Regions from separate parts of the Streptomyces sp. NPDC053560 genome, predicted to be linked through region 1. Evidence: riboswitches for the same ligand, from Rfam matches in the RefSeq annotation. Region 1 holds a riboswitch; each other region holds the start of a gene.
What was found. A riboswitch is a leader RNA that binds a small molecule or an ion and turns the genes downstream of it on or off. The one in region 1 is predicted to bind thiamine pyrophosphate.

Region 1 (7,420 bases):
GTACGGTCGTGCACGCCGCGGACCGGGAGGCGGAGCTGACGGCCGTCTACGGGGGCGGCGGGCTGCCGCAGTCGCCCACGGTGACGGTGCTGCGCCCCGACGACCCGGCCCAGCGGCCCGATGACGGCCACGAGGCGGTGACCCTGACGGTCACGGTCCCGGCGCACGCGGCGGGCGGTGCCGGCGGGGTGGACTGGACGGCGGCCGGCGTGGCCGAGGGGTTCGCGGACCGGGTCATTGCCGCGGCCGGCGCCGCGGTGCCGGAGTTGCGGGACCGGATCCTGTGGCGCGAGATACGGACGCCGGCGGACACCGCCGCCGATACGGGCGCGGCGGGCGGCGCGGTGCCGGGTCCGGCGCTGGCCGGGCTGGACGGCCGTGCCCTGGTCCCCGCCAATGGCACGCGGATACCGGGGCTGTACACCGCGGGCGGCTGGTCCCACCCCGGCGGCGGCCTGGCCCATGCGGGCATGTCCGGCGCGCTGGTGGCGGGCCTCGTCGTGCACGGCGACGACTGGCACGGCTCTCAGTAGCGGCGACACGCGGCAGCGGGCACCTGCCGGGCGGTGGGGAGCCGGCCCCGGGATCACCGGGCAGTCGCCGGCAGGCGGCGGGCCCGATCGGACCGGGGCGGCCGACGCGTCAGTAGCGGTACTGCTGCCCGTCGTACCCCTGCTGGGGCGGGTAGCCGTAGCCCTGGTGCTCCGGCTGGTACTCGGGCTGCTGCGGGGGCTGTTCGGCGCCCGCGCGCTGCTGGGGGACCCAGACGCCGCCGGGCGGGGTGTCGGGGCCCGCTCCGTAGTACTGGTCGTCGTAGCCCCCGCCGTACTGCGGAGGGACCTGGCCGCCGTGGCCGTACGGGTCGTGCCCGCCGTAGGGGTCGGAGGCGCCGCCGTAGGGGTCCTGCTGCGCGTACGGGTCGGCGTAGCCACCGTGGCCGTCGCCGTAGCCGCCGTAGGGGGCGTCGTAGCCGTCGTGGGCTGCGGCGGGCTCGTAGTAGCCGCCGTACGGGTCGTGCTGCGGGTGGCCGGGCCGGGCATCGGTGCTGTAGATGCCGTACTGGCCGGTCTCGTCGGGCATCGGCTCCGGGGCGTAGACCGGCGTGACCCCGGTGGCGTCGGCGTACGGATCGGCGTAGCCGCCCGGGTGGGCGTCGTAGGCGTCCGCGTACGGCGCTGCCGCGTCGGGGGCGTGGCCCGCGGGACCGTCGTACCCGCCCGGCATCCCGTCGGCATCATCGCCGTGGCCCGCCGCGTTCTCCTGCGGGCCGTCGTAGCCGTCGGCCGGGTCCGGGCCGGTCTGCGGCGCGGAGGCGTCCGGGGCGGTGCCGGCCGCGGCCGGGGAGCCGCCGCGCCGGCGGCGGCCGACCTTCGGTCTCCCCGCGGCCAGCGCCCAGCCCATCGTGAAGCCGCGGCGGAAGGAGAGCGTGACGTAGGTCTGGCCCACCGCGAAGGCCGCGGCGCCGATCGCGATGACCACGATCGACGGCAGCACCACGCCGATGACGACGCCGAGGAAGCCGGTGAAGGCGAGCAGCCGCCAGCGCAGCCGGGCCTTGTACTGGAGCAGTACCTCGCTCAGCAGCCAGAGCGCCACGATGCCGAACGCGATGTAGAGGATCGTCCAGCCCATGTACGCCCCTGTTTCCGCCGCTGCGGGCACGTGGTCAGGTCTGCTGGTGCAGACCCAGATTCTCGTAGATTTCCAGCGTCGCCGTGGAGTGGTTCAGGGTAATGAAGTGCAACCCGGGAACGTCCTCGGCGGTCAAGCGTGCACACAGCTCCGTGGCGTACTCGATGCCAATGGAGCGTACAGCCGCCGGATCGTCCTTGACCGCAAGGATGCGATCCGCCAGCTCCGGCGGGAATGCCGCATTGCTGAGCTGGGCGAACCGCTCGATCTGCCGGACGTTCGTGACGGGCATGATCTCCGGGATGATCGGCGTTTCGCAACCGGCGGCGGCCACCCGGTCACGAAGGCGCAGATAGTCCTCTGCGTTGAAGAACATCTGGGTGATCGCGAAGTCGGCGCCCGCTCGGCACTTGTCCACGAAGTGCCGGATGTCGGTGTCCCAGTCGGTGGAGCGCGGGTGCATCTCGGGGAAGGCCGCGACGCCGACGCAGAAGTCGCCGGACTCCTTGATCAGCCGGACCAGCTCGGCGGCGTACTCGATGCCCTCGGGGTGGCGCACCCACTCACCCATCGGGTCGCCGGGCGGGTCGCCGCGCAGCGCGAGCATGTTGCGGATCCCGGCACCGGCGTACTGGCCGATGATGTTCCGCAGGTCGGCGAGGGAGTGATTGACCGCCGTCAGGTGCGCGACCGGGGTGAGGGTGGTGTCCGTGGCGATCCGCTCGGTCGCGCGGACGGTGCCCTCACGGGAGGTGCCGCCGGCGCCGTACGTCACGGACACGAAGGTCGGCGCGACGGCCTCGATCCGGCGAATGGCCTTCCACAGAGTCCGCTCGCCCTTCTCGGTCTTGGGGGCGGCGAACTCGAACGAATAGGACCGCTTGCCCGAAGCGAGCAGTTCACGCACCGTACGCGCGCGGTCAGTCCTGGTGGAAGGGGTACCTAGGGCCATACCGGCAGGTTAACCACCGGCCTGGCAGGCCCCCAACCACGCCTGGCGGAATGCCCAGGTTTGCCGGGCTCCTGTTCACCAGTCGGACACTTCACGTCAGACCACTGCTCACCGCCCCGGGGTTCGTGACGCTCCGTATGCGCGCGGCGTCACTCCGGGTGCGCGTCGCGCTCAGGCGTCGTACGCGCGGATCCGCTTCGCCAGCGCGGCCGTGGCGGCGCCGGGGTCCTCCGCCTCGGTGATCGCGCGCACCACCACGACGCGGCGGGCGCCTGCGGCCAGCACCTCGTCCAGATTGTCCGCGTCGATGCCGCCGATGGCGAACCAGGGGCGGGCGGGGCTCTGCGCGGCGGTGTAGCGCACGAGGTCCAGGCCGGGGGCGTGCCGCCCGGGCTTGGTGGGGGTGGGCCAGCAGGGGCCCGTGCAGAAGTAGTCCACGCCCGGCGCGGTCAGGGCGGCGTCGACCTCCGCCTCCGCGTGCGTGGAACGGCCTATGAGCACGTCGTCGCCGAGGACGGCGCGGGCCGCCGGGACCGGCAGGTCGCCCTGGCCGAGGTGGAGCACGTCGGAGCCGATGGCGTGCGCGACGTCCGCGCGGTCGTTGACCGCGAGCAGCTTGCCGTGCCGCTTGCAGGCGTCGGCGAAGACCTCCAGGTGGGTCAGCTCCTCGCCGGCCTCCATGCCCTTGTCGCGCAGCTGCACGATGTCCACGCCCGAGGAGAGCACGGCGTCCAGGAACTCCGGCAGATCGCCCTGCTCCTTGCGTGCCCCCGTGCAGAGGTACAGCCGGGCGTCGGACAGGGCCTGTCGTGCGGTGCTCATCGGGTGCTCCCCCAGTCCGGGCGTACGGACCGGATCTGCCGGTCCGTACGCCCTGCGGTTACGGCGGTGATGACGGGTGTGTCAGACGGCGAGCGCCTGCGCCCGGCGCTTCACCTCCGTGCCGCGATTCTCGCGCAGCGCCTGCGCCGGCGTCCCCGGCAGGGTCTCATCGGCGGTGAACAGCCACTCCAGCATCTCCTCGTCGGTGAAGCCGTCGTCCCTGAGGAGCGTCAGCGTCCCCACCAGGCCCTTGACGACCTTTCCGTCCTTGATGAACTCGGCCGGCACATGGAGGGCCCTGTTCTCACCGCGGCGCACCGCGATCAGCTGGCCCTCCTTGACCAGCTGCCGGACCCGCGTCACCTCGACGCCGAACTCCTCGGCGATGTCGGGAAGCGTGAGCCAGGCGGAAACCAGTCCATCGATCTTTGCGTCAATCTCGGTCACACCCCAAGCGTGCCATCCCCCACTGACAGTCGGTAGCCGGGCATCGCCATCAGTGCACACCACCGGCCACACCAGGGGTCGGACCGCCCCTCAGAGCCCGGACAGCGCAGCCGACTTCAGCGGCACCGAGGCGTCGGCGGCGCGTGCCCGGTCCAACCGGGCGCCGCGCTCGATGAGTTTGCGGCCCTGCGCCAGATCGCGCGGCCGGCCCACCGCCAGCAGCGCCACCAGCGCGCCCTCCCGCAGCCACAGCGCCGTCCACGCCGCGCTCTCCGGGTCACCGCGCCAGATCAGCTCGTCGGCGACCGGGCTGTACCCGGCGCACTGCACGAAGCGGCCGAACTGCTCCGACCAGAAGTAGGGCACGGGGTCGTACACCGTGCCCTCCGCCTCGCACCGGGCGATGTTCGTGGCGACCGTGCGCGGCCCCTGAAGGGCGTTGTCCCAGTGGTGCACGAGGAGGCGGCGCCCGTAGCGCGCGGACGGGAAGGAGGCGCAGTCGCCGACCGCGTACACATCGGGCAGCGAGGTGCGCAGCCGCTCGTCGGCCCGTACGGAGCGGTCCTCGCACAACTCGACGCCCGAGCCGGCCAGCCAGTCCGTGGCGCACCGCGAGCCGATGCCGATCACCACGGCGTCCGCGGGCAGCGACGTGCCGTCCGCGAGCACGACGGCGCCCTCCTTCACCGCGGCGACCCGGGTGCCCGTACGGAGGACGGCGCCCGCGTCGGCGTACCAGCGGGCCATGTGCGCTGCGACCTCCTCGGGCAGCGCGCCTGCCAGCGGGCGGTCGGCCGCCTCGACGACGGTGACCGCGCAGCCGGCCTCACGGGCGGCGGTGGCGAACTCCGCGCCGATCCAGCCGGCGCCGACCACCACGACGCGCTGCTGCGCCGAGAGCACCGGGCGCAGCCGCTCGGCGTCGTCCAGGGTGCGCAGCACGTGGACGCCCGGGACGTCCTCGCTCCCGGGGAGGGTGATCGCCTCGGCCCCCGTGGCAATGACCAGGCGGTCGTACGGAACGGGGCCGGTGTCCGTCAGCACCTCGTGGGCGTCGGCGGCGAGTCCGGTGACGCGCCGCCCGAGCTCCAGGTCGATGCCGAGGGAGGCGAAGTCGACGTCGAAGGCCGAACCGTCCGCCTTGCCCAGCAGCACCGCCTTGGAGAGCGGCGGCCGGTCGTAGGGCGGGTGGGGTTCGGCGCCGAGCAGGGTGATCGTGCCGCGCCAGCCCTGTTCGCGCAGGGCAACGGCGGTCTGCACGCCCGCCATCCCCGCGCCGACGATGACGACGCGGCGCGAGCGGTCGGGGGTCCGCGAGTACTTGCTCTGCTGGCTCACTCGATCACTCTAGGACGCGGTCCTTCGACTGGCTCAGCACCGCGCGACGAGATCTCTGACACAGGGTCACGGTCCGGCCGCGCAGAGCACCCTTACGACGCGTCGGGCACGCGTACTACTCTGACGGCACTTGTACTCGCGGGAGCCCGGACGCACCGGGCTGAGAGGGAGGCTGCGGCGGCCTCCGACCGTACGAACCTGATCCGGGTCATGCCGGCGAAGGGAGGGGCTGGACACTCATGCATCCACCTGCAGGTATGTCGCCGGGGACGGCTTCCGGGCACCCCGACGTGGTGATCGTCGGGGGCGGTCTGGCGGGGCTCGTGACGGCCTGGCGCGCCGCCCAGCGGGGGCTGCGCACGACGGTCGTGGATCCGGCGCCGGGCGGCGGTGCGGCACGCGTCGCGGCCGGCATGCTGGCCGCCGTCACCGAGCTGCATTACGGCGAAGAAACGCTCCTTGGGCTGAATCTCGACTCTGCCGCGCGCTACCCGGTGTTCGCCGCCGAGCTGGCCGAGGCGAGCGGCCAGGAGCTGGGGTACCGGCGGTGCGGCACGCTCGCCGTGGCCCTGGACGCCGACGACCGCGCCCACCTGCGCGAGCTGCACGCGCTGCAGCGCCGCTGCGGCCTGGACTCGGAGTGGCTGACCGGCCGCGAGTGCCGGAAGCTCGAACCGATGCTCGCGCCGGGCGTGCGTGGCGGACTCCGGGTGGACGGTGACCACCAGATCGACCCGAGGCGGCTCGCGACGGCCCTGCTGACGGCCTGCGAGCGGGCCGGGGTGGCGTTCGTGCGGGACCGGGCCGGACAGCTGTCCGTCGCCGACGGCCGGGCCACGGGCGTCGAGCTGGCGGACGGCACGGCGCTGCCGGCGGGGCAGGTCGTGCTGGCGGCCGGCAGCTTCAGCGGGCTGCTGGCCGGGGTGCCGGAGCACGTGCGGCCGCCGGTGCGGCCGGTCAAGGGCCAGGTGCTGCGGCTGAAGATCCCCGCCGCGTACGGTCCGTTCCTGTCCCGCACCGTGCGTGCCGTCGTACGCGGCGGCCCGCTCTATCTGGTGCCGCGCGAGAACGGCGACATGGTCGTCGGCGCCACCAGTGAGGAGCTGGGCTGGGACACCACGGTGACCGCGGGCGGCGTCTACGAGCTGCTGCGCGACGCGCACGAGCTGGTGCCGGGCATCACGGAGCTGCCCCTGGTCGAGACGATCGCCGGGCTGCGTCCGGGCTCGCCCGACAACGCGCCGCTCCTCGGGCCCAGCGCGCTGCCCGGCCTGCTGATGGCCACCGGCCACTTCCGCAACGGTGTGCTGCTCACCCCGGCCACCGGCGACGTCATGGCCCACGCGCTGACCACCGGCGAGCTGCCCGAGGAGGCGCGCCCCTTCACGCCGCTGCGCTTCGGGCCCGCGATCGCCTCTTCCCCCTCTTCGTCGGCGCGCCCCGCACTTCAGGAGCAGACCTCATGACCCTCCAGCAGGCACCCGAAGCCGCCTCCGGACCGGCGCCCGTGACCGTCTCCGTGAACGGCGAGCCCCGCGAGATCCCTGCGGGGCTGCCGCTCGACCGGCTCGTGGCAACGCTGACCACCGCCGCCAGCGGGGTCGCCGCGGCCGTCAACGAGGAGGTCGTGCCGCGCGGCCAGTGGCCGGCGACCCCGCTCGGCGCCGGGGACCGCGTCGAGGTGCTCACCGCGGTACAGGGAGGCTGATCCGTACAGATGACCGAAACGCACACCCTCGAAGAGACGGCCGCCCCCGAGGCGGCGAACGACGCGGCCCCCGAAGCGGACCCGCTGGTCATCGCCGGTACGGCCTTCCGCTCCCGGCTGATCATGGGGACCGGCGGCGCGCCGAGCCTGGACATCATGGAGCGCTCACTGCTCGCCTCGGGCACCGAGCTGACCACCGTGGCGATGCGCAGGCTGGACCCGACGGTGCAGGGTTCGGTGCTCTCCGTGCTGAACAGGCACGGCATCCGGACACTGCCGAACACCGCGGGCTGCTACACCGCCGGCGAGGCCGTGCTCACCGCCCGGCTGGCCCGCGAGGCGCTCGGCACGGACTGGGTGAAGCTGGAGGTCGTCGCCGACGAGCGGACCCTGCTGCCGGACCCGGTGGAGCTGCTGGACGCAGCCGAGACGCTGGTCGACGACGGGTTCACCGTCCTGCCGTACACCAACGACGACCCGGTGCTGGCGCGGAAGCTGGAGGACGTGGGGTGCGCGGCGAT
Region 2 (7,420 bases), on a different contig from region 1:
GCCGCACGCCCAGGACGAGGTCTACCTCGTGGTGAGCGGGCGCGCGTCGATCACGGTGGGGGTGGAGACGACGCAGGTCGCGCGGGGCAGCGTGGTGTACGTACCGGCGGGGGTGCCGCACAAGTTCCACCACATCACCGAGGACCTCCGGGTCATGGTGATCTTCTCGCCGCCGGAGGGCTGAGGCCGCGGGGCCCGCCTCCCCCTGCAAGCCGAGGCGCGCCCTCCGGATCCCGTAGGGGACGGTTCAGGGGACGGCCGGGGACTGCGAGCCCCCATGTGTCCGACGGCCGCCCTAGCATCGGGGGTGCAGGGGAGAGATCGGACAGGTGCCGGGCGGACCGGGCGACGACGAAGAAAGCGGGGCAGAGCAATGGCCGTGAAGAAGATATTCGCGGGACTTCCGTGGTGGGTGAAGTGGGTCGCGGTGCCCGTCATCCTGGTGGTCGTCTTCGGCGGGCTGATCGGCAGCGTGGTGGGTTTCCTCATCGGGCTGCTCTTCAAGATCCTGCTGGCCGTGGCGCTGATCGCCGGAGTCGTCTACCTGGTGCGCCGGTTCACCGGTTCGTCCTCCTCGTCGCGCGACGAGTGGTGAGTTCCGTACGCGGCGGGCGATGAGTGCCGCCGCGCCGAAACGCCGGGTGTCCCGTTCCCTCTGAGGGGAACGGGACACCTTTTCTTTGTCCCTGCGAACAGATGTCCGGGGCGCTCGCGCCGGGCGGGCTTCCGGATCGGTCAAGAAATGCGCCGCCTGAGGTAATTCGCAAGCTAATCGACCTGCCGTCCGCGGGCTCACGTTAGAGTGCGGACGCGGGGCATCTTCCGGATGCCGGCGTTACGGAATGTCCGGCTGTTGCCGGGCGGAACGTACGGGCTTCCGGGGAGCGCACGCGGCACGGGCGCGGGGCCCGGGCCCGGGGCCCCGGCTCCGGCGACCTGTCCTGGGGGTTGGTCTTGGTGATCGCGAACGACGCATCCACGACTCCCCCGACCCTGATCGGCTCCGTGCAGCGGGCGCTCCGTCTGCTGGAGGCGGTGGCCGCGCATCCACGCGGTGCCCCCGCCAAGCAGCTGGCCAGAGAGACCGGTTATCCCCTGCCGACCACGTACCACCTGCTGCGCACGCTGACCCACGAGGGCTATCTCCAGCGGGAGAACGGGGTGTTCGTCCTCGGTGAGGCCGCCGAGCTGATCAGCAGGGCGGGGGCCCGCCGCCGGCGGCACGCCCGGATCTCCGACGCGCTCTCGGACATGGGCCGGGAAGTGGGCGCCGCGGTCTACTTCGCGGTGTACCGAGCGGGCGAGGTGGAGGTCGTGGCGGTGAGCGACGATCCCGACCGGCCGCCGGTGGACGAGTGGGCGGACTTCCGTACGACCGCTCACGCGCACGCGATAGGCCAGTGCCTGCTCGCCCAACTCGACGAGGAGGCGCGGAAAGACCACTTGGCGCGCTATCAAGTCCAGTCGCTCACGCCGCATTCCGTGCGCAGTGAAGATCATCTGCTGCACCGTTTGGATACGGTGCGTAAGTCCCAACTCGCCGTCGAACGGGAGGAATATGCCGTGGGCACCGTCTGTGCGGCAATTCCCATTCACGTCGGTTCGGCGGCGGCCACGGTGGCGATTTCCCTCCCCGCAGGTGAGGGCGATCGACTGTCGTCCGTAACCGAAAAGGTACAGAGGATGGCAGAGTCGACCCTTATGACGCTGGCCTTCTCTATCAGTATCTGAAAAATTACTCCTTGTGATCTGTCGGCAACTGGTCGACGATGGCGTCAATAGCGGTCGGCGGATCATTACCGGCCACTTCGATCAAGTAGTGCGGGGCAGTGGTTGATGAGCCAGACAGTTCAGGCAGAAGTGATGATGAGCTTCATCGTCTCCGAGGAGCTCGCCTTCCGGATCCCGGTGGAGCTGGATTTCGACAGCGCCGATCCCTACGCCGTGCGCTTCACGTTCGATCTCCCCGGCGACACCCCGGTCACCTGGGCGTTCAGCCGGGAACTCCTCCTGGACGGCCTGAGCCGGCCGGCCGGCGAGGGAGACATCCACGTGGCGCCGGTTTCGGGCGCGCACCTCAGCGACGTCTTCGTCAGCCTTCAGGTGGGCGCCGAGCAGGCGCTCTTCCGCGTCGGCGCGGCGCCGATCGTCGCCTTCCTGGACCGTACGGACCGGCTGGTCCCGCTCGGCCAGGAGCAGGTCTGCGGCACGCTCGACGCGGAGCTGGACCGGATCCTCGCGAACGCCCGGCAAGCGGGCTGACCGCCGGTCCGGGCCGGTCAGCGCTTGCGGCGGCGGCCCCGGCCGCCGCGCCTGCTGCCCGGCTGCCCGGGGCCCGGGCCGGCTGCCCGGCCGGACTCCGTCTGCCGCCCGACCGCACCGGTGCGGTCCGCCGAGACCACCAGCACCGCCAGCAGCGTCGTCAGCGGTACGGACGCGACGAGCCCGATGCTGCCCACCAGTGTGCGGACGATCTCCTCGGCCACCACCTCGCTGGTGGCGACCGTACCGACACTGCTCCGCGCGATCGAGAACAGCAGCAGAAGCGGCAGGGCCGCGCCCGCGTACGCCAGCACCAGCGTGTTCACCACCGACGCGATGTGGTCCCGGCCGATGCGCATCGCCGCGCCGTAGATCCGCCGCCGGCTCGCCGTCGGGTCGGCGTCCCGCAGTTCCCACACGGCCGCCGTCTGGGTGACCGTCACATCGTCCAGCACGCCCAGTGAACCGATGATGATCCCCGCCAGCAGCAGACCGCGGATCTCGATGCCGGGGAAGAGGCTGTGCACGAGGCCCGTCTGGTCGTCGGTGTTGCCCGTCAGCTGTCCCCAGCCGATGAAGACCGACCCCAGCAGGCCGATCAGCAGCAGCGACGCGAGCGTGCCGAGCACCGCGACCGATGTCCGTGCGGTCAGCCCGTGGCACAGGTACAGCGCGATGAGCATGATCGCGCTGCCTCCGATCACCGCCACGAGCAACGGATTCGACCCTTGCAGGATGGCGGGCAGGATGAACACCGTGAGCACCGCGAAGCTCGCCGCCAGCGCAATCAGCGCCAGGATTCCGCGCAGTCGGCCGACGACCACCACCGCCAGGGCGAACACCGCTGCCAGTACCCACATCGGGAACGAGCGGTCCACGTCGGTCACGGAGTACTGAAGGTTCCGCGGCGCCTTGGGCGCGTACGCCACCACGACGCCCTGGCCCTCGGTGTAGCGGCGTGAGGCGTCCGGCGTCACCACGGTCTTGAAGCGGTGCCCGGTGTCCTTGCCGCTGGTGACCTCGATGGTCGCCTGCTCACAGCTCTGCGCCTGCTGCTGCCCACCGCCGGACGGGCCCGACGGCTGCTGTTGCTGTTGCATCTGTTGCTGCTGCTGGGCGTTGACGTCCGCGCAGTTCACCTTCGTCAGGCGGACGACACGCGCGGTCTGGGTCTCCTGGTCGAAACCCACCCCGGACGGCTTGTGCGAGGGCGCGCCGCCGGGCCACAGGGCGATCAGCCCCACGCCCACTGCCAGGGCGAACGGGATCAGTACAGCGGCGATGACCTTGCGCAGGTGCCGGGACACGGGGGCCGCGGGGCCGTGGCCGTGTCCATGGCTGTGGCCGTGTCCTTGCGGGGCCCCGGACGCGGGGGAATGGCCGTGCGGCTGGTGCTCGGGCTCGTTGGAGGTCACCGCCCGATCATCCAACAACTCACCGGGCCCCCTGTTCACCACGCGGCATCGGCCGCTACCGTGGTGGCACCTTTGCAATCGCGGGAGCTCGGAGCACCGGGCTGAGAGGGCGCTGATCTCCGTCCCAGCGAGGTTTCACGTGAAACCTCAGCAGACGGAAACCGCTGCGTCGACCGCCGAACCTGTTACCGGGTAATGCCGGCGTAGGGAGTGGGTCTTCAATGACTCTGCAGGATGCACGCACGCCCTCTGTGTCCGATGAACGGGCGAAGCCCGCGGGCGATGCCACCGACGAGGCTGCCGAGACGCAGCAGATCGGCTGGCACAAGGGCTACATCTCCGGTTCGCGCCCCGACCTGCGGGTGCCGGTCCGGAGGGTGCACCTCACCAATGGCGAGCACGTGACGCTCTACGACACGTCAGGGCCGTACACCGACCCCCAGATCGAAACCGACGTCCGCCGTGGCCTCGCGCCGCTGCGGGAGAATTGGATCATCGCCCGCGGCGACACCGAGGAGTACGCGGGCCGGCCGATGCGTCCGGAGGACGACGGCCTCAAGCACACCTCGCCGCGCGGCGGCCTGAAGAACCTCGACGCGGTCTTCCCCGGCCGGCCCCGGCAGCCACGCCGGGCCCGCGACGGCGCCGTCTCGCAGCTCGCGTACGCGCAGCGCGGCGAGATCACCGCGGAGATGGAGTACGTCGCGGTCCGCGAGAACTGCACGCCCGAGTTCGTACGGGACGAAATCGCGGCGGGCCGCGCGGTGTTGCCGGCCAACGTCAACCACCCGGAGATCGAGCCGATGATCATCGGCAAGAACTTCCTGGTGAAGGTCAACGCCAACATCGGCAACTCCGCGGTGACCTCCTCCATCGAGGAGGAGGTGGAGAAGATGACCTGGGCGACCCGCTGGGGCGCCGACACGGTCATGGACCTCTCCACAGGACGCAACATCCACACCACCCGCGAGTGGGTGCTGCGCAACTCCCCCGTCCCGATCGGCACCGTCCCCCTCTACCAGGCACTGGAGAAGGTCGACGGCAAAGCCGAGGACCTGACCTGGGAGATCTACAAGGACACCGTCATCGAGCAGGCCGAACAGGGCGTCGACTACATGACGGTCCATGCCGGCGTGCTGCTGCGGTACGTACCGCTCACCGCCCGCCGCAAGACCGGCATCGTCTCCCGCGGCGGTTCGATCATGGCGGCCTGGTGCCTGGCGCACCACAAGGAGTCGTTCCTCTACGAGAACTTCGAAGAGCTCTGCGACATCCTCTCGTCGTACGACGTGACGTTCTCCCTCGGCGACGGGCTGCGCCCCGGTTCCATCGCGGACGCCAACGACGAGGCGCAGTTCGCCGAGCTGAAGACGCTCGGTGAGCTGAACACGATCGCCAAGGCACACGGCGTGCAGACCATGATCGAGGGCCCGGGACACGTCCCGATGCACAAGATCAAGGAGAACATCGACCTCCAGCAGGAGATCTGCGAGGAGGCGCCGTTCTACACGCTCGGCCCGCTGACCACCGACATCGCGCCCGCGTACGACCACATCACCTCCGGTATCGGCGCCGCGATGATCGCTTGGTGGGGCACGGCGATGCTCTGCTACGTCACGCCCAAGGAGCACCTGGGCCTGCCCGATCGCGACGACGTGAAGACCGGTGTCATCACGTACAAGATCGCGGCACACGCGGCCGACCTGGCGAAGGGCCACCCGGGCGCCCAGGAGTGGGACGACGCCCTCTCCGACGCGCGCTTCGAGTTCCGCTGGGAGGACCAGTTCAACCTGGCCCTCGATCCGGACACCGCCCGCGCGTTCCACGACGAGACGCTCCCCGCCGAGCCGGCCAAGACCGCGCACTTCTGCTCCATGTGCGGCCCGAAGTTCTGCTCGATGAAGATCTCCCAGGACATCCGCCGCGAACACGGCGGTGACCTGGCGATCGACCCCGAAGCGGGCATGGCCGAGAAGTCCAAGGAGTTCGCGGCAGCGGGCAACCGGGTGTACCTGCCGATCGCGGAGTGACCTGAGCGCGGACACCGCGCACCGCCCGTCCGCCGAGGGGCCCCGGCACGTGCCGGGGCCCCTCGGCGCCGTTCTGCCACAGCCGTCGGGTGGCGCGGCAGCACCCGCGCCGTCGGAGCCCGCCGTGGCTCACTCCGGCTGGTGGTCCGGGCCGCCGTAGTCCGGGCTGGTGAAGTCGGGGCTGGTGAAGCGGGGGCGGACGGCGGCGCGGTGATCGCCCTCCGGGCCGGAGAAGCGCGGATGGGTGTAGCCGAGCGGCGGCATGCGGCCGACGTCCGAGGTGCGGTGGACGACGAAGCGGCCGGCGGCTTCGGGCGCCGCGGGCGACGAGGGCGCGGGCGGATTTCTGTCGGTGTCGCCGTCGGCGGGCTCGCCGGCCGGCGAGCCGGGGGCGGCCGTGTCGCCGGGACCGGCCGCCGGGGCCGTACCGGGCGCACGGTCGGCGGCGCCGGCCGGGGCGGCCGGCGTGCCCGGCGGCGGGCTCGCGGGCTTCTCCGCGGAGGAGCCGGGGTGCGGGCCCGGCGGCGCTTCCGGTGCCGTCAGGGCCTCCAGGAGGAACGGACGCAGGCCGCGTTCGAGGAGGGCCTCGCGCCACTTCTCCCGGGCGCGGTCGACCTCCTGGGCGAGCTCGCTCGGGCGGGAGGCGCGCAGGGACGTGGAGCCGTTCCGGACCGCGGTGACGAGCAGGCCCCCCATCGCGATGAGGATCGTCGCCGCGGTCAGGCCGGCGAACGCCCAGCCGACGCTGATCAGCGGCTGCGCCAGCGCCTCGTCGGGGCTGACGGTGTGCAGGGCGTAGCCGATGAGGAGGAAGAGGACCGCGGCGATGCCCGCCAGGACGGGCGCGAGGACCGTGACCATCGCGGCCAGCCCGGCACCCGTGGCCTCGGCGGCCTCGCCCATCGCGGCGAGGTTGACGCCGGCGCCGCCCGCGCCGTTCCCACCGCCCTCGCCCGCTTCGGTACCGGCCGTGGCCGGGCGCGCGGATGCGGGCGAGCGCAACTCCGCGCGCAGCGAGACGTAATGCTGGTATTCGGCCGTCGCGCACGCGGCGATGGCGGTCGTGGCGCTGAGCGCCATGGTGCGCAGCTGCTCAGTGTTGAGGCGCATGCCCGTCGCGGCGAGATCCGGGCGGTCGGCCGCGGCGCGCAGAGCCTCGTCGAGGGCCCGCCGGAATTCCTCGCGGTCCTCGTTCAGCAGGTGCGGAGCGCTGTTCATGTGCATCCCCCGATGCTCCGTAGGGCCGTACGGGCCGGTATGAACCGGGCAGTTGGCGGGAAACGGAGGAGAGCCTGCTACGGATAGACCGATGGTAGAGCGCGCCCTGTCCGGCGTGACAGAGGATTTCGGAAATTCGCTCCGCCCGTGACAAGCCTTCCCCGGCCGCCCCCCGGCCCGTCTACTGTGGCCACGCTCAGCCCCCGCCCGGCCGGTTACCGGCCTGCGGTACCCATGCCCCGATACGAGTCAGGCAGTCAGGGGGAGCTGAACGACCAGCAGCTTTCCGGCCATCGTGACGCCGCCGTCCATGGCGACCGCGAGCCCGTCGGCGTACACGTGCGGCTCCTCGACGGCGACGCCCTCGCCCTCGCCGTCCTCGGTGCCCACCTCGCCGAGGAGGTACGGGATGGGGCTGTGCCCGTGGACGATGCGCTCGCCGCCGTACGTGCCGATCAGCTCCAGCACGGCCTGCGGGCCGGACTCGTCGCGGAA
Region 3 (7,420 bases), on a different contig from region 1:
CCGAACTCGCCGAGCGACACGGCGAAGGCGAAGCCGGCCGCGATGAGCAGCGCCCGCCGCACCAGCGGCAGGTCCACCTCGCGCCACACCTGCCAGGGCGCGGCCCCCAGCACCGCGGCGGCCTCCCGCAGCCGCCCGTCCACCGCGCGCAGCACCGGCAGCATGGTCCGTACGACGAAGGGCACGCCCACGAGAGCCTGCGCGAGCGGCACCAGCCACCATGAGGCGCGCAGGTCGAGCGGCGGCTCGTCCAGCGAGATCAGGAAGCCGAAGCCGACGGTCACGGCGGAGACGCCGAGCGGCAGCATGAGCAGCGCGTCGAAGCCGCGGACGAGCCGGCCGCCGCCCCGCCGTGCCAGCGCCGCCGCGGCCAGGCCGCCGACGGCGACGGCGATCGCGGTCGCGGCCACCCCGTACGCCAGCGAGTTCCACAGGGCCGTCAGCGGCGGCACGGTGAACGTCGAGTCGGCGCCGGCCGCGGCCTGCAGCGCCCGGTAGAAGGCCAGGCCGTGGCCGTCGGGTCCGGCGAAGGACCGCTCGACCAGTACGGCCAGCGGCAGCACCAGCAGGACGACGATCACCGCGAGCGTGCTCCACAGCAGCGCCCACTGCCCGGCCCCGCGCGGCCGGCGCGCCGTGCGCGCCGCGTCCACGAGCCTCAGCGCGCTCTCGCGGCGCCGGGCCGTCCACGCGTGCAGCCCGAGAAGGGCGAGGACCGCGGCGAACTGCAGCAGGGTGAGCACCGCTGCGGTCGGCAGGTCCAGGAAGTCGGCGGTCTGCCGGTAGATCTCCACTTCGAGGGTGGCGTAGCGCGGCCCCCCGAGGATCTGCACGATGCCGAACGAGGTGAAGGTGAAGAGGAAGACCATCAGCGCAGCGGCGGCCACGGCGGGCGCGAGCGCGGGCAGGGTCACCTGCCGCCAGGCCGCGAACCGCCCGGCGCCCAGCACCCGCGCTGCCTCTTCCTGCCGCGGGTCCAGCGCTCCCCAGAGCCCGCCGACGGTCCGTACGACGACCGCGTAGTTGAAGAAGACGTGCGCGAGCAGGATCGCCCAGACCGAGGTGTCCAGCCGTACGCCCCAGAGGTCGTCCAGGAGCCCGCCGCGGCCGACGAGCGCGAGGAAGGCGGAGCCGACGACGACGGTGGGCAGCACGAACGGCACGGTGACGACCGCCCGCAGCAGCCTCTTTCCGGGGAACTCGAAGCGTGCGAACACGTACGCGCCGGGGAGCGCGATCAGCAGCGTGAGTGCCGTGGAAGCCGCCGCCTGCCAGACGGTGAACCACAGCACGTGCAGCAGGTCGGGGTCGCCGAGCACGTCCGCCGCCCGCCCCCACTGCCAGCTGCCGCCCTCCCGCAGCCCCCGCCCGACGATCGTGACGACGGGGTAGGCGAAGAAGAGGACGAAGAAGGCGGCCGGCAGCGCCATCAGCGCGAGCCGGGCCGCCGCGGCACGACGGTCCGTGGCACGGGCGGCCGGCGCACCGGCCGCTTCACCCTCCCCCGCCGTCACTTCGCTTTCTCCCGGCGTCACTTCGGGTTCCCCCTCCGTCACTTCAGGACGAGCGACGACCACTGCTTGATCCACTGTTCGCGGTTCTTGCTGATCTCGTCGGGCGCCACCGTCTTCGGGTCGTCGATCTTCTGCCCGTACCCGGTGAACAGTTCGGGCACCTTCGCACCCTCGACGGCCGGGTTCACGAACATCTGCAGCGGCATGTCCTCCTGGAACTCCTTGCTGATCAGGAAGTCCAGCAGCGCCTTGCCGCCCTTCTCGTTCGCCGCGCCCTTCAGCAGTCCGGCGAACTCGATCTGCCGGAAGCAGGTACCGGTGGCGACGCCGGTCGGCGCCTCCTTCGGGGCCGGCTTCTTGTCCATCACCTCGGCCGGCGGGCTGGAGGCGTACGAGACGACCAGCGGCTTGTCGCCCTTGCCGCCACCGCCCCCGGATCCGGAGAACCGCTCGTAGTACGCCTGTTCCCAGCCGTCGACGGCCTCGACGCCGTTGGCCTTGAGCTTCTTCCAGTAGTCCTGCCAGCCGGCCTTGCCGTACTCCGCGACGGTCCCGAGCTGGAAGGCCAGCCCCGGCGACGACGTGGCCGGGTTCTCGGTGACCAGCAGCCCCTTGTACTCGGGCTTGAGGAGGTCGTCGAAGGTCTTCGGCGGCGCGATCCGGTGCTTCTTGAAGTACGCCTTGTCGTAGTTCACGCAGGTGTCGCCGTAGTCGACGGGCGTCACGCGGTGCTGCGCCCTGTCCAGCTGCAGCTTCTCCGGCACCCCGGCCAGCCCCTTGGCCTTGTACGGCGTGAACAGCCCCTCGTCCAGCCCGCGCGAGAGCAGCGTGTTGTCGATGCCGAAGAAGACATCGCCCTGCGGGTTGCCCTTGGTCAGCACCGCCTGATTGACGGCCTTCCCGGCGTCCCCGCCCTTGACCATCTGCACCTTGTAGCCGCTGCGCCGCTCGAACTCGGCCAGCACGGACTTCGAGACGGCGAAGGAGTCGTGCGAGACGAGCTTGACGGTCTTGCTGTCGGCCGACCCGCCGCCGGACGTACCGCAGCCGGCCAGCGCCGTACCGCCCACCGCGACGGCGACGGCCGCCGCCACGGCGTTCCTGATGGTGCTCACTGGTTCATTCCTCCTGGCTGGCCAGGAAGAGACGCGGCCCCGCCCCCGGCGTCCGGTGGACCGGAGCCGCGGGCGGGGCGCAACAGCATGAGGAGACCGAACTTCCTACCCGGAATGACCCGGGCGAGGTTCAAGGGTCTGCGGCAGCGGCATCGGCTTCACTGCTCGCACTCTCAGCGCTGTGGCGCTCCCCTGTCGGATGGTGTGCGTTATGGGTGATGTACGAACGTTCGACGCCACGGTACCAGCGCGCCGCCGCCCTTCCGAGGGCCCACGTGCTGCCCTCGGTGCCCTCAGCGCCCTGATCTCGGGGTTCTCAGCACTCCGCCCGGAGCGCCCCTTGGTTCGTCAGAGCTGGCCCGTCAGCGCTCCGAGGCCGCGAGCTGGCCGCACGCGCCGTCGATCTCCTGCCCACGGGTGTCGCGCACCGTCACCGGCACGCCGTGCGCCGCGATCGCCTCGACGAACGCCTTCTCGTCCTCGGGCCGGGAGGCGGTCCACTTCGAGCCGGGGGTGGGGTTCAGCGGAATCAGGTTCACATGCACCCGCTTCCCCTTGAGCAGCCGCCCGAGCAGGTCACCCCGCCACGCCTGGTCATTGATGTCCCGGATCAGTGCGTACTCGATCGAGATACGGCGCCCGGACTTCTCCGCGTACGTCCACGCCGCGTCCAGCACCTCACGCACCTTCCAGCGCGTGTTCACCGGCACGAGCGTGTCCCGCAGCTCGTCGTCCGGCGCGTGCAGCGAGACCGCCAGCCGGCACTTGAAGCCCTCGTCGGCGAAGCGCAGCATCGCCGGCACCAGCCCCACCGTGGACACGGTGATCCCCCGCTGCGACAGCCCCAGCCCGTCCGGCTCGGGGTCGGTCAGCCGCCGGATGGCCCCCGTCACCCGGTTGTAGTTGGCGAGCGGCTCGCCCATGCCCATAAAAACGATGTTCGACAGCCGCGCCGGCCCGCCAGGGATCTCCCCGTCCCGGAGCGCCCGCATCCCATCGACGATCTGATGAACGATCTCGGCCGTCGAGAGGTTCCGGTCCAGCCCCGCCTGCCCCGTCGCGCAGAACGGGCAGTTCATGCCGCACCCGGCCTGCGAGGAGATGCACATCGTGACGCGGTCCGGGTACCGCATCAGCACCGACTCGACCAGCGTCCCGTCGAAGAGCTTCCACAGCGTCTTCCGGGTCTGGTCGTCGTCGCACGAGATGTGCCGCACCACACTCATCAGCTCCGGCAGCATCTCGGCCGCGAGCTTCTCCCGCGCGGCGGCCGGGATGTCTGTCCACTGCTCCGGGTCGTGCGCGTACCGCGCGAAGTAGTGCTGCGAAAGCTGCTTGGCGCGGAACGGCTTCTCCCCGATCGCCGCCACGGCCTCCTTGCGCTCAGCAGGCGTGAGATCGGCAAGATGCCGCGGCGGCTTCTTGGCCCCCCGCGGCGCGACAAAAGTAAGTTCTCCAGGTGCAGGCATGGTCCATCCAGTGTGGCAGATCAACTAGCCCGACCCAGGTGAGAGCGGGGTGGGGGCCGTCACCCTCGGGCGTCACCTGTCGTCGTTGGCCGCCCTCGCACGGCCCAGGGACGGCCCAGGGCCGAAGGGCCATTTTTCGAAAACGCCCATCCGCCGTAGCGCTTCATATATAGAGTTAGCGGCATGGAGACACCTTTCCGTATCACGTCAGCGACGCTCGACGTGCTGGAGGCGTTCTTGGAAGCTCAGGATGAGCTTCATGGCTTCGCGGTGGCCCAGGCGGCAGGTAAGGCAACCGGAAGCGTTTATCCGATCTTGGCCCGCATGGAGCAGGCTGGTTGGCTAGAGAGTCACTGGGAGGCAGAGCACCCCACCCCTGGGCGACCTCGTCGCCGCTTCTACGAGCTGTCCCCGGAAGGGCTGTCGAACGCGCGACAGCTCCTCATTGAGAGGCGCGGCGGCCTTCCCGCTCCCGCCCCGAAGCGCCTAGGGAGGCCTGCTCTCGGGTTCCTGCGGCAACCGGGGTGTGCTCAGTGATCGAACTGGTCGTTTCCACATTGGTCAGCATGCTCGTGGCCGAGGGGACGGAGGTAGCGCCTTGGGCTGCTCGCAAGGTGGTCCGATGGGCCGCACATAGCCTCGGCGATCCGACCGCCGTCGAGCGTTACGAAGAAGAGTGGCTGGCGATCCTGGAAGAACGCCCCGGCAAGCTATTCAAGCTGATCACGGCCCTAGGGCTTCTCCTCCCGGCGCGGAGGCTGCGGAATCAACTACAGCGAGTCCCGCACTCTCGCGGGAACCCGCTGATCGCCTGGCGCTACTGCGGAGCAGTGCTCCGTACCGGTCACTGCTGCCGGCGGAAGTCCCTGCGCCCGTGGGGGCGGTGCCGCATCCACCGCATCTCGACTCAGCGACGCCTCGAAGCATCCGTCGGCTGACGGTCACAGCACTGGATCTACACCACAGCGGTCGGCCAACGATCTCGAAAACTGTCGTGGCGGCAACGCCACCGTGGGTTCAAATCCCACAGTCTCCGCACTTAGAGGGCCCCTGACCAGGGAATCTGGCCGGGGGCCTCCCTCTTTCTCGGCGCCTGTCAGGGCCCTCTACTCCCCGTGGTGGTGGTTCCCCGCAGTGTGGGGCACGCGCGGGGCACGCTCTCTACCAGCCCTTGCCCCAGATCGGCTGGAGAGCAGAGGCGATGCCCGACAGCACTGCGGCAATGCCGCCTACCGTTGCCAGGGCTGTCGTCGCGTTCGGGAAAAGGTCTCTCGCGAGCTGTCGCCACCGGTGCCTGACGACGACCATCTTGAGCTTCTGCCACTTGTGCTGACGTAGGTGACACCCCATCAACACTCCCTTGCTGTTGTTCCTGCATGGCCCGTCTCGCCCCACGGCGCCACACCATGCTGGCGCATTGAAGAAGAAGTACGTCATGCTCACCGCAGAGAGAGCCAACAGCACTCCAGGGCCGAAGACAGAGGTCAGCCACGCCGCGATGAGCACCGCGAAGACGGCCCATCCCCAGTATTTCCCGAAACCCTTCATGGCAGGGGAAGTTACTGGGGATGGCTGTGGCATATGCAGGTAGCGTCATAGGCGCATCAGAGCGCCGCTTAGGCGCACGGCCGGACTAGCTTTTGATCGCCGTGATCAAGGCTGCAATAGTGCCGAGTGCTCCCACGAGAGCCAGAAACCATGCGAGGGCGGGTGAGCTGTACCCCGCGCTCGGAGTACCCTGGCACATGGTGACGTGTGCACAGATCTTGCTTTCATCGCTGTGCGCTTCTAAACGCGACTGGTGCATGCAGTTATCGCCTGTCGAGTAGTCACTAGTTGGATCAGCGGGGCGTCCTCGTCAGTGATGTAGGAGTTGCGAACGAGGCGCCCTGCTGTGGTTTGAGCAAGCTAGCAGCATCGAAGTTTCTCCCTCATGCACAAAGATGCCTTCCGGCAGGCAAAACTTGAGAGTATTACACATTAGAGGTGCACGCGCAACACTTTTAAGAGACGCGCATGACCTCGGTAAACGTGCGTGAATCACAACTTGACCCACTGTTGAGCTGGCGGAATCTCTGAGTCGAGGGCAGTTCCACGGCTCAATTAAATGGCTGAAAATCGCCGCTAATCACTGCTGTTCGGCCACCAATTTGTGGGGCAGGCAGCGGATCGCCCAGGCGGACAGCTCCGTCACGCCCGCCTTTGCCGCCGTCCCGTCTGCTGTCGTCCCGCACACCGTGGAGCGGGCTGGACCCCGGCGCCCCGGTGAGCGCTCGCGGCGGGGTGATGCTCGGTTCGTAGGCGCGACACGCTCCTGGGCCCCGACGGTGCCGCGTCGAGTGGAACGCCTACGGGCCTTCGCCACATCGCGGCAGCAGGTGCTCCCCCTCAGCCACGTATTGGGGTGCGGTCCGCTCACGCTGGTGCATCCGTGACGGTGGCGGTACGGCGGCCTGCCCCATGCCGGCGTTCTCGCCCGGAGTGCTCGGCCGCCCCGTCCCCACCCCTCCCGTAGCTGGCTTTCTTCACAGGACTAGGGCCTATGGGATGGTCGGCAGTGCGCGTGTCACGTAAACCGCTCACCGCTTCCGCCCCACCTTCACCGCCACATTCGCGCTCTTCTCGCCGTCCCCGGGGCTCCCCGGCTGGACTCGCCCCGAGCACATGTGGGCCTGTGCGGCTGCTCTGCCCGTGCTGGTGGTGGGTGATTGTGGTTGGTCCTGGAAGGCGTGGTCGGTGGCGTTGGCCGGTGGGAAGCGTTGCTCGTTCCGGCGCCGCTTTGGGCGGACATAGCGTCTAGCGGATCACCCCGGGCAACGAGAGTGGCGCGGGGCCGGGGGCCGGGCGGAGCGGGCCGAAGGCAGGAGCGGCGCCCGAGCCCCCGTGCCCGCGCCGGCCCTTTACGGGCCGGTGGGGTGTGATTCGTAGCGGCGGCTGGATAGCCGTTGACCGCGCGCCGGATGCCGAAGGCAAGAGCCCCCACAAGGCCGACGCCGACGAACCGACAGCCTCAAAAGGGCCTGGCCGTACACGCGCCCGGCCGCCAAGGCTCAAGGCGACTGCTGGCCTCGAACGGCACCCGTGGATCGACTGGCGATCACCTGCGAACGGCCCAGGATGGCCCGGCAGGGAACGGCACCCCCTCATGCGAGAGCCCGGAGTGCTCCCCCACCCCGCCCCCTTCCCGCCCGAAGGGTGGGGCTTGATGAGGTAGAGAAACCTGTAACAGCTCCTCCCCCTACCGGGTCGCCGCCTCCTTGTCGGTGCGTACGAGTCGACTCGTGAAGCCTTCATGGCACAGCCGCTCGTACGCCTCCTGCAC
Region 4 (7,420 bases), on a different contig from region 1:
CGCGTCGGCCGAGGCCGCCGCCAAGCCCTCCCTCACCCGCGTCCCGCCGCTCTTCCGGGGCTATCTGCGGCTCGGCGCCTGGGTGTGCGGAGCGCCCGCGCACGACCCGGAGTTCGACGTCGCCGACTTCTTCGTCGTCCTGGACATGGAGCAGCTGAACGACCGCTACTACCGCTATTTCCTCGGGGAGTCACGCGGGGAGGCACGATGAGTCCGTGGGCCGTCGCCTCGCCCTGCACACCGGTCTGCGCCACGCACGCCGTGCCTCTCGTGTCCCGCGCCGAGCGCTCCCGCCGGTACGCCGCGCTGGCCGCGGCCCTGGCCGGCGGCGCGGCGGCCGGACCGCGCCTCGCCGACCCCCGGATCATGCGGCTACGGGCCCGCGCCGTGCTCCGCGCGCTCGGACTGCGGCTGGAGACCAGCACGCCGGAGCTCAGCGTGCCGCGCGGTCCCGGCGGCCCCGGCACGCTGATCGTCGCCGACCACATCTCCTGGCTCGACGTCATCGCCGTGCTGGCGGTGGAGCCCGCCACCCCGCTGGCCAAGCGCGAGGTCGCCGAGTGGCCGTTCTTCGGCACCCTGGCGCGCAGAGCCGGGGCGGAGTTCATCGACCGGGACGGGCTGCGCACGCTGCCGCATACCGTCGGCCGGCTCGCCGCCACGCTCCGCGCCGGCCGCTCGGTCCTGGTGTTCCCGCAGGGCACGACCTGGTGCACGGAGGCCGGCGGCGGCTTCCGGCGGGCGACGTTCCAGGCCGCGATCGACGCCGGGGCGCCCGTCCGCCCGGTGACGATCACCTACGCGCAGCACGGCGCGCCCAGCACCGTGGCCGCGTTCCTCGGCGAGGAGGACTTCGCCAGCTGCCTGCACAGAGTGATCGGCGCCGACGGCCTCACGGTGCGGGTGACCGCGCATCCCCGGCTGGAGCCCGCGGGAGACCGGCGTGCGCTGGCCGCCGAGGCGCACGCGGCGATCTGCGGCAGCCGGCCGCCGGTCCATGTCTGAGCTGTTCGACCAGTTCGCCGAGCTGGTCAAGACACAGCTGGGCTCGCCCTGGCTCTGGCTGATCGTGCTGCTCGTGGCCGGCCTGGACGCGCTGCTGCCGTTCATGCCGAGCGAGACGACCGTGGTGACGGTGGCCGTGCTGATCGGCCCCGACCTCCCGCAGCTCGCGCTGCTGGCCGTGGTCGCCGCGCTGGGCGCGCTGGGCGGCGACTGCCTCGGCCACGGCATCGGCCGCTGGGCCGGCCCGAAGGCGATCGGCCGGCTGCTCCGCGGCGAGAAGGGACGGCAACGGTACGCATGGGGGCGTGCCATGGTCGGGCGGCACGCCACGTCGCTGGTGGTCGCGGGCCGCTTCCTGCCCGGCGGGCGGGTGGCGTCCGCCCTGTCCACCGGCAGCCTGCGGTTCCCGTTCCGCCGTTTCGTGCTGCTGGACGCGGCCGGCGCCGCACTGTGGGCGGTCCTCAGCACGGCCATCGGGTACCTCGGCGGCGCGGCCTTCGCCGAGGACCCGGTGAAGGGACTGCTGCTCGCCTTCGCGCTGGCCCTGGTCATCGTCGGGCTGCTGGAGGCCGCCCGCCGGCTGGTCGCCCGACGCCGGGGCGCCGGCGGTCCCACGACCGTCGTCGCCGTCACTACCGCCGAGGGCGTCACCACCGCCGAGGGCACGCTCCCGGCGGACGGCCCGAAGGCGGTACGGGCGGACCGGCCGAGCTGAGGTGTGCGGTACGGGCGGGTGCGCGGGGGAGACTCCGCCCCGCCCGTCAGGCCGTACCGGCCCAGGCCTGCGCGTACGCGCGCGCCGCGGCCCGCGGCTCGGCGGCGGCGCAGATGCCCGAGACGACAGCGCCGCCCGCCGCGCCCGCGGCCCGCAGCAGCGGCATGTCCGCCACCGTCACCCCGCCGATCGCCACCGCCGGGAGAGGGGTGGGCAGCGCCAGCCGGCCGAAGCCCTCGACGCCCAGCTCCGGCGGCGCGTCCGCCTTGGTACGGGTCGCGTGCAGCGCGCCGATGCCGACGTAGTCGACCCGGGCCGGCTCCTTGGCGGCGGCCCGCAGTTCCTCCTCCGCCGCGGCGCTCAGCCCGATCACCGCGTCCGGCCCGACGAGCGAGCGGACGGCGGCCACCGGCAGGTCGGACTGGCCGACATGGACCCCGGTCACCCGTGCCCCGGCCGCACGCGCCGCGAGGAACACGTCCACCCGGTCGTTGACGAACAGCGCGACCCGCTCCGGCAGCACCGCGGCGATCCGCACCACCGTCTCCAGGAAGTCCCGTGCGGCGGTGTCCTTCTCGCGCACCTGCACGGCGGTGACGCCGCCCGCCACGGCCTCGGCGACCGTGCCCGGTACGTCCCGGCCGCACGCCGCGGCCTGTGCCGCGTCGGTGACCAGGTACACGGAGAGGTCCGGGTGTGTGCCCGGAGTGCCGTCCGGGGGAGTGCCGTTCACGCCCACGAGATCGCCGCCCGCTTGCCGAGCGTGTCCTCGTCCAGGCCGTACAGCGCGTCCAGGAAGGCGGCCGCGAAGCTGCCGGGTCCGGCGCTGCGCTCCGCCGCGACCTCGGCGGCCACGGTGTAGACCGCCACGGCGGCGGTCGCGGCGGCGAGCCGGTCGGCCTGCGCCGCGCCCTCCGGTGTGGTCGGCGGCGCGAACGCCGCGAGCACCGCGCCCAGCGCGCAGCCGCCGCCGGTCACCCGCGTCAGCAGCGGGTCCCCGTTGGCGACGCGTACGGCCCGCTCGCCGTCGGTGAGCAGGTCGACGGGGCCGGAGACCGCGACCACGGCACCCGTGGCGCGGGCCAGCTCACCCGCGGCGGCGGCCGCCGACTCGACCTCGTCGGTGGCGTCCACGCCGCGCCCGCCGCCGCCCGTTCCGGCGACCGCGATGATCTCCGAGGCGTTGCCGCGGATGACGGCCGGGCCCTGGGTGACGAGTTCGCGCGCCAGCGCGGTCCGCACGGGCAGCGAGCCGACCGCGACCGGGTCCAGCACCCAGGGCGTGCCCGCCGCTGCCGCTCCGGCGACCGCCTCGGTCATGGCCGCGCGCTGCTCGGCGTGCGGGGTGCCCACATTGACCAGGACCCCGGAGGCGGCGCCGGCGAACGGGCCGGCCTCCTCGGGGATGTCCACCATCGCCGGGGCCGCGCCCAGTGCGAGCAGGACGTTCGCCGTGAAGTTGGCGACCACCTGGTTGGTGAGGCACTGGACCAGTGGTGTTTCATGGCGTACGCGGTTGAGGGCCTGCCGGGTGAAGGCGAGCAGGTCGTCGGGCGGACGCGTCATAGGGGCATTCCTCCGTGACATCCCTTCGCTGGTGCGATCCAGATCAGGTTCGACGGGTGTGATCTCAGCCCTTGAGATGGGGCACCCCGTGTCTCGTGTGCCTCACCATGCTACCCGCACCACCCCGTTCCCGATCGGGAACCCCGACCTCTGGAATCCCCATGACCATCGAGAGGCCCGTCTTCGACGGGCGCATGCCCGCCGGCGCCGGTGACCTGTCCGTCGAGAAGCACGGCATCGGCCCGGTGCCGGAGAGCAACCGCTACGGCCGGCCCGGCCGTCTCTTCACCGTGTGGTTCGCGCCCAACCTGACCATGACCGGCGTGTTCACCGGCACCGTCGGCATCGGCCTCGGGCTCGACTTCTGGACGGCGTTCGCCGCGATGGCGCTCGGCACGCTGCTCGGCGCCGCCCCGTCCGCGTACCTCGGCACGTGGGGGAGTCTCACCGGAACCGGCCAACTCCCGCTCTCCCGGCTGGCGTTCGGCCGCGGTGTGGTGCTGCCCGGCGTCCTTCAGTGGCTGTCCTCCATCGCCTGGGACGCGCTGATCGGACTGTTCGGCGGGGACGCGCTGGCCCGGCTGGTGGGCTGGCCGTTCTGGCTGGGCGCGCTGACGGTGCTGCTGCTCCAGGGCGTCGTCGGCGTCCTCGGGTACGAGGCCATCCACCGCCTCCAGACCGTGATGACCTTCGTGCTGGGCGCGGCCTTCCTCGCCCTCAGCGTCAAGCTTCTCAACGGTGTTCCGCTGCCGTCGGCCGCCAGCGCGCACGGCGCCGACCGGGCCGGCGCGTTCTTGCTGACCACCACCGTCGCGCTGAGCCTGGCGATCTCCTGGGCGCCGTACGCCTCGGACTTCAGCCGCTACCTGCCGCGCTCGGCGTCCCGGCAGCGGATGTTCTGGTACGCGCTGTTCGGCATGGCCGCCGCGTACCTCTGGGTGCAGACGCTCGGCCTGTGGGCCGCGGGCCTGTTCACCGACCAGACGGCGGCGGGCGTGCACGAACTGCTCGGCGGCGGGGCGCTCGGCGCCTTCGGACTGCTGGCCATCGCCGCGTCCGCGGTGTGCAGCAACGCCATGAACGACTACAGCGGTTCCCTCGCTCTGCAGACGGCGGGCGTGCGCATTCCCCGGCCGCTCGCCGCGGCCGTCGCCGCCGTGCTCGGTTTCCTGCTCGTGCTGTGGATGCACGCCGCCGACACCACCGCCCGTTTCCAGAACGTGCTGCTCTTCGTCGGTTACTGGATTCCCGGCTTCATCGGCGTCGTCGTGGTCGACTGGCTCGCCCGCGCGAGGGAGCGTGGCGGCCGGCCCGTCGAGGTGCACGAGGAATTCGCCCGGCCGCGGCCGTGGTGGCCGGCGGCGCTCGCCTTCGCCGGTGCGTTCGCCGTCGCGGTGCCCTTCATGAACACCTCGCTGTACGTCGGCCCGGTCGCCGAGGCGCTGCACGGCGCGGACCTGGCGTACTACGTGGCCTTCGTCGTCTCCGTGGCGGTCTACGCGCCGCTTCGGCTGCGCCGCGACTGACCGCTTCCGGACACAACAAACCCCGGTCGCATTGGCGGCCGGGGTGGACTTCCGCGTATATTGGGAGATTCGCATGCCGAGAAATAATTCAGGCAGGGCGAAGCTAACTGGAGTCATCTTAACCAGGCGGGAGTCGAATTGTCAATCCAGGTGCCGGGCGGGGAATCGGGCGTGGGGCCGGACCGGGCCGCCGACGAGGAGATGCGCCGCGAGCAGGAATTCATCGACATGCTCTACGAGCGCCTCGGCGAGCTGCGGGCCGGCGCGGGCGCCGCTGTCCAGGGCGCCCTCGCGGTCGCCGACGCCGGCACGATGCAGGCGCGGCTGGAGCGTGACGTGACCGTCGCCGAGCAGGCCGGTGTGCTCGCCGCCCTCGACGCGGGCGAGCACGGCCTGTGCTTCGGCCGGCTCTCCTTCCGCGACGGCAGCGACCACCACATCGGCCGGATCGGCATCCGGCGCGACGACGCCGAGCACACGCCGCTGGTCATCGACTGGCGCGCCGACGTCGCGCGGCCCTTCTACCTCGCCACAGGCCACACCCCGATGGGGCTGCGCCGCCGGCGCCACATCTCCACCGAGGGCCGCCGCGTCACCGCCCTGCACGACGAGCTGATGGACCTCGCCGACACGGTGCGCACCGGCCACGAGGGCACCGACGCCGACACCGTGCTGCTCGCGGCGCTGGACGCGGCCCGCACCGGCCGCATGCACGACATCGTGCAGACCATCCAGGCCGAGCAGGACCGCATCATCCGCGCCCCGCACCGCGGCGTCATGGTCGTCGAGGGCGGCCCCGGCACCGGCAAGACCGTCGTCGCCCTGCACCGCGCCGCGTACCTGCTCTACGCCCACCGCGAAGTGCTCGCCCGGCGCGCGGTCCTCATCGTCGGCCCCAACCCGGCGTTCCTCGGCTACATCGGTGAGGTGCTGCCCGCGCTCGGCGAGACCGGCGTGCTGCTCGCCTCGCCCGGCGAACTCTTCCCCGGCGTCACCGCCACCGGCACCGACACGCCCCGGGCCGCCGCGGTCAAGGGCGGTTCCGCGATGGCCGACGCACTGGCCGCGTACGTACGCGACCGCCAGCGGCTGCCCGAGCCGGACACGATCGTCCCGCACGAGGACGGCGATCTGCTGCTGGACGCGGACATCGTCCTGGAGGCCCGCCACCAGGCGCGCGAGACCAGGCTGCCGCACAACCTCGCACGCGCGCACTTCGCCTTCCGCATCATCGACGCGCTGACCGCCCAGCTCGCCGACCGGCTCGGCGCCGACCCGTACGGCGGCCCCAACTTCCTCGGGCCCGACGACATCGCCCAGCTCGGCAAGGCCGTCGCGGCCAGCGCCGAGGTGCACGCCGTCATCGCCGACCTCTGGCCCGTCCTCACCCCGCAGCAGTTGGTCGCGGACTTCCTCGCCGACCCGGTGCACCTCCCCGAGGCCGACGCGGCCGCGATCCGGCGCTCCGGCGGTGAGTGGACCGCCGCCGACATCCCGCTGCTGGACGAGGCCGCCGAGCTGCTCGGTGACGACGACTCGGCCGCGCAGGCCGCCGCCGAGGCCGAGCGCCAGGAGCGCATCGCCTACGCACAGGGCGTGATCGACCTCGCGTACGCCTCACGCACGCACGAGTTCGAGGGCAAGGACGACGAGGATTCGGAGGTACTGGGCGTCCAGGACCTCATCGACGCCGAGTTGCTCGCCGACCGGCAGGAGGAGGCCGACCACCGCACCGCGGCCGAGCGCGCCGCCGCCGACCGCACCTGGGCCTTCGGCCACATCATCGTCGACGAGGCGCAGGAGCTGTCCGCCATGATGTGGCGGCTGCTGATGCGCCGCTGCCCGACCCGCTCGATGACACTGGTCGGCGACCCGGCGCAGACCGCCGAGCCCGGCAGCTGCGGCACGTGGGAGTCCATCCTCACGCCGTACGTCGGCGACCGCTGGGAGCACGTGCGCCTCGGCGTCAACTACCGCACCCCCGCCGAGATCATGGAGGTCGCGGCGGCGGCGCTCCGGGCGGCCTACGCCGGTACGCCGACGGCCGAGGCCTTCGAACCGCCGCGCTCGGTCCGCTCCACCGGCGTACCGCCCTGGTCCCACCGCACCGACGACCTGCCGCGCGCGGTCGCCGAGGCGGTCGCCCGGGAGACCGGCAGCGAGGGCCGCCTCGCGGTCATCGCCCAGCGCCACCACCATGAAGCGCTGCTGGCCGCCGTGCCCACCGCGTCGGCGGGCACGGCCCCCGACCTCACCAGCCCGGTCGTGCTGCTGGACCCGCGGCAGGCCAAGGGGCTGGAGTTCGACACGGTGCTCGTGGCGGAGCCCGCCGAGTTCGGCGTGAGCGACCTCTACGTCGCCCTCACCCGCGCCACGCAGCGGCTCGGCGTGGTCCACACGCGGCCGCTCCCGGCGGGGCTGGAGGGGCTGGCGGCGCACTGAGCACGGCGGCCGGCGGCAGTGCTGTCCCGGCCGTCGACAGCCGAACCCTCATCGCCCTACCCTGTGTTCGTCATTCCGGCCGTTGGCCGGAATGACGAACACAGTCGGCGCGGCGGAGGGTGGGTGAGCGGCATGGGACGACTGGTCCCTGCGGTGACCCGGGCAC

Region 2: another riboswitch for thiamine pyrophosphate. It lies ahead of thiC (phosphomethylpyrimidine synthase ThiC); the one in region 1 lies ahead of thiO (glycine oxidase ThiO).
Region 3: another riboswitch for thiamine pyrophosphate. It lies ahead of ACIGQF_RS17475 (thiamine ABC transporter substrate binding subunit); the one in region 1 lies ahead of thiO (glycine oxidase ThiO).
Region 4: another riboswitch for thiamine pyrophosphate. It lies ahead of thiM (hydroxyethylthiazole kinase); the one in region 1 lies ahead of thiO (glycine oxidase ThiO).

What each region holds. Positions count from the first base shown of each region.
Region 1 covers NZ_JBITXI010000004.1:340,495-347,914, forward strand. Annotated here, with positions in the region: gene ACIGQF_RS11290 (phytoene desaturase family protein) at 1-533, shown strand, start outside; gene ACIGQF_RS11295 (hypothetical protein) at 643-1,632, opposite strand; gene metF (methylenetetrahydrofolate reductase [NAD(P)H]) at 1,667-2,584, opposite strand; gene thiE (thiamine phosphate synthase) at 2,756-3,406, opposite strand; gene ACIGQF_RS11310 (Rv2175c family DNA-binding protein) at 3,488-3,853, opposite strand; gene ACIGQF_RS11315 (NAD(P)/FAD-dependent oxidoreductase) at 3,944-5,122, opposite strand; TPP riboswitch at 5,320-5,433, shown strand; gene thiO (glycine oxidase ThiO) at 5,431-6,657, shown strand; gene thiS (sulfur carrier protein ThiS) at 6,654-6,899, shown strand; gene ACIGQF_RS11330 (thiazole synthase) at 6,909-7,420, shown strand, end outside.
Region 2 covers NZ_JBITXI010000014.1:141,368-148,787, forward strand. Annotated here, with positions in the region: gene ACIGQF_RS30490 (cupin domain-containing protein) at 1-184, shown strand, start outside; gene ACIGQF_RS30495 (DUF5326 family protein) at 374-595, shown strand; gene ACIGQF_RS30500 (IclR family transcriptional regulator) at 961-1,731, shown strand; gene ACIGQF_RS30505 (SsgA family sporulation/cell division regulator) at 1,837-2,262, shown strand; gene ACIGQF_RS30510 (YibE/F family protein) at 2,280-3,677, opposite strand; TPP riboswitch at 3,748-3,904, shown strand; gene thiC (phosphomethylpyrimidine synthase ThiC) at 3,899-5,707, shown strand; gene ACIGQF_RS30520 (hypothetical protein) at 5,837-6,931, opposite strand; gene ACIGQF_RS30525 (metallophosphoesterase) at 7,175-7,420, opposite strand, start outside.
Region 3 covers NZ_JBITXI010000006.1:448,734-456,153, reverse strand. Annotated here, with positions in the region: gene ACIGQF_RS17480 (ABC transporter permease) at 1-1,430, opposite strand, end outside; gene ACIGQF_RS17475 (thiamine ABC transporter substrate binding subunit) at 1,553-2,629, opposite strand; TPP riboswitch at 2,714-2,833, opposite strand; gene rlmN (23S rRNA (adenine(2503)-C(2))-methyltransferase RlmN) at 2,992-4,098, opposite strand; gene ACIGQF_RS17465 (PadR family transcriptional regulator) at 4,282-4,635, shown strand; gene ACIGQF_RS17460 (hypothetical protein) at 5,260-5,646, opposite strand; gene ACIGQF_RS17455 (YdcF family protein) at 7,337-7,420, opposite strand, start outside.
Region 4 covers NZ_JBITXI010000009.1:100,825-108,244, reverse strand. Annotated here, with positions in the region: gene ACIGQF_RS22390 (GNAT family N-acetyltransferase) at 1-211, shown strand, start outside; gene ACIGQF_RS22385 (lysophospholipid acyltransferase family protein) at 208-1,005, shown strand; gene ACIGQF_RS22380 (DedA family protein) at 998-1,720, shown strand; gene thiE (thiamine phosphate synthase) at 1,767-2,453, opposite strand; gene thiM (hydroxyethylthiazole kinase) at 2,450-3,286, opposite strand; TPP riboswitch at 3,290-3,385, opposite strand; gene ACIGQF_RS22365 (purine-cytosine permease family protein) at 3,448-4,812, shown strand; gene ACIGQF_RS22360 (HelD family protein) at 5,014-7,254, shown strand; gene ACIGQF_RS22355 (IclR family transcriptional regulator) at 7,387-7,420, shown strand, end outside.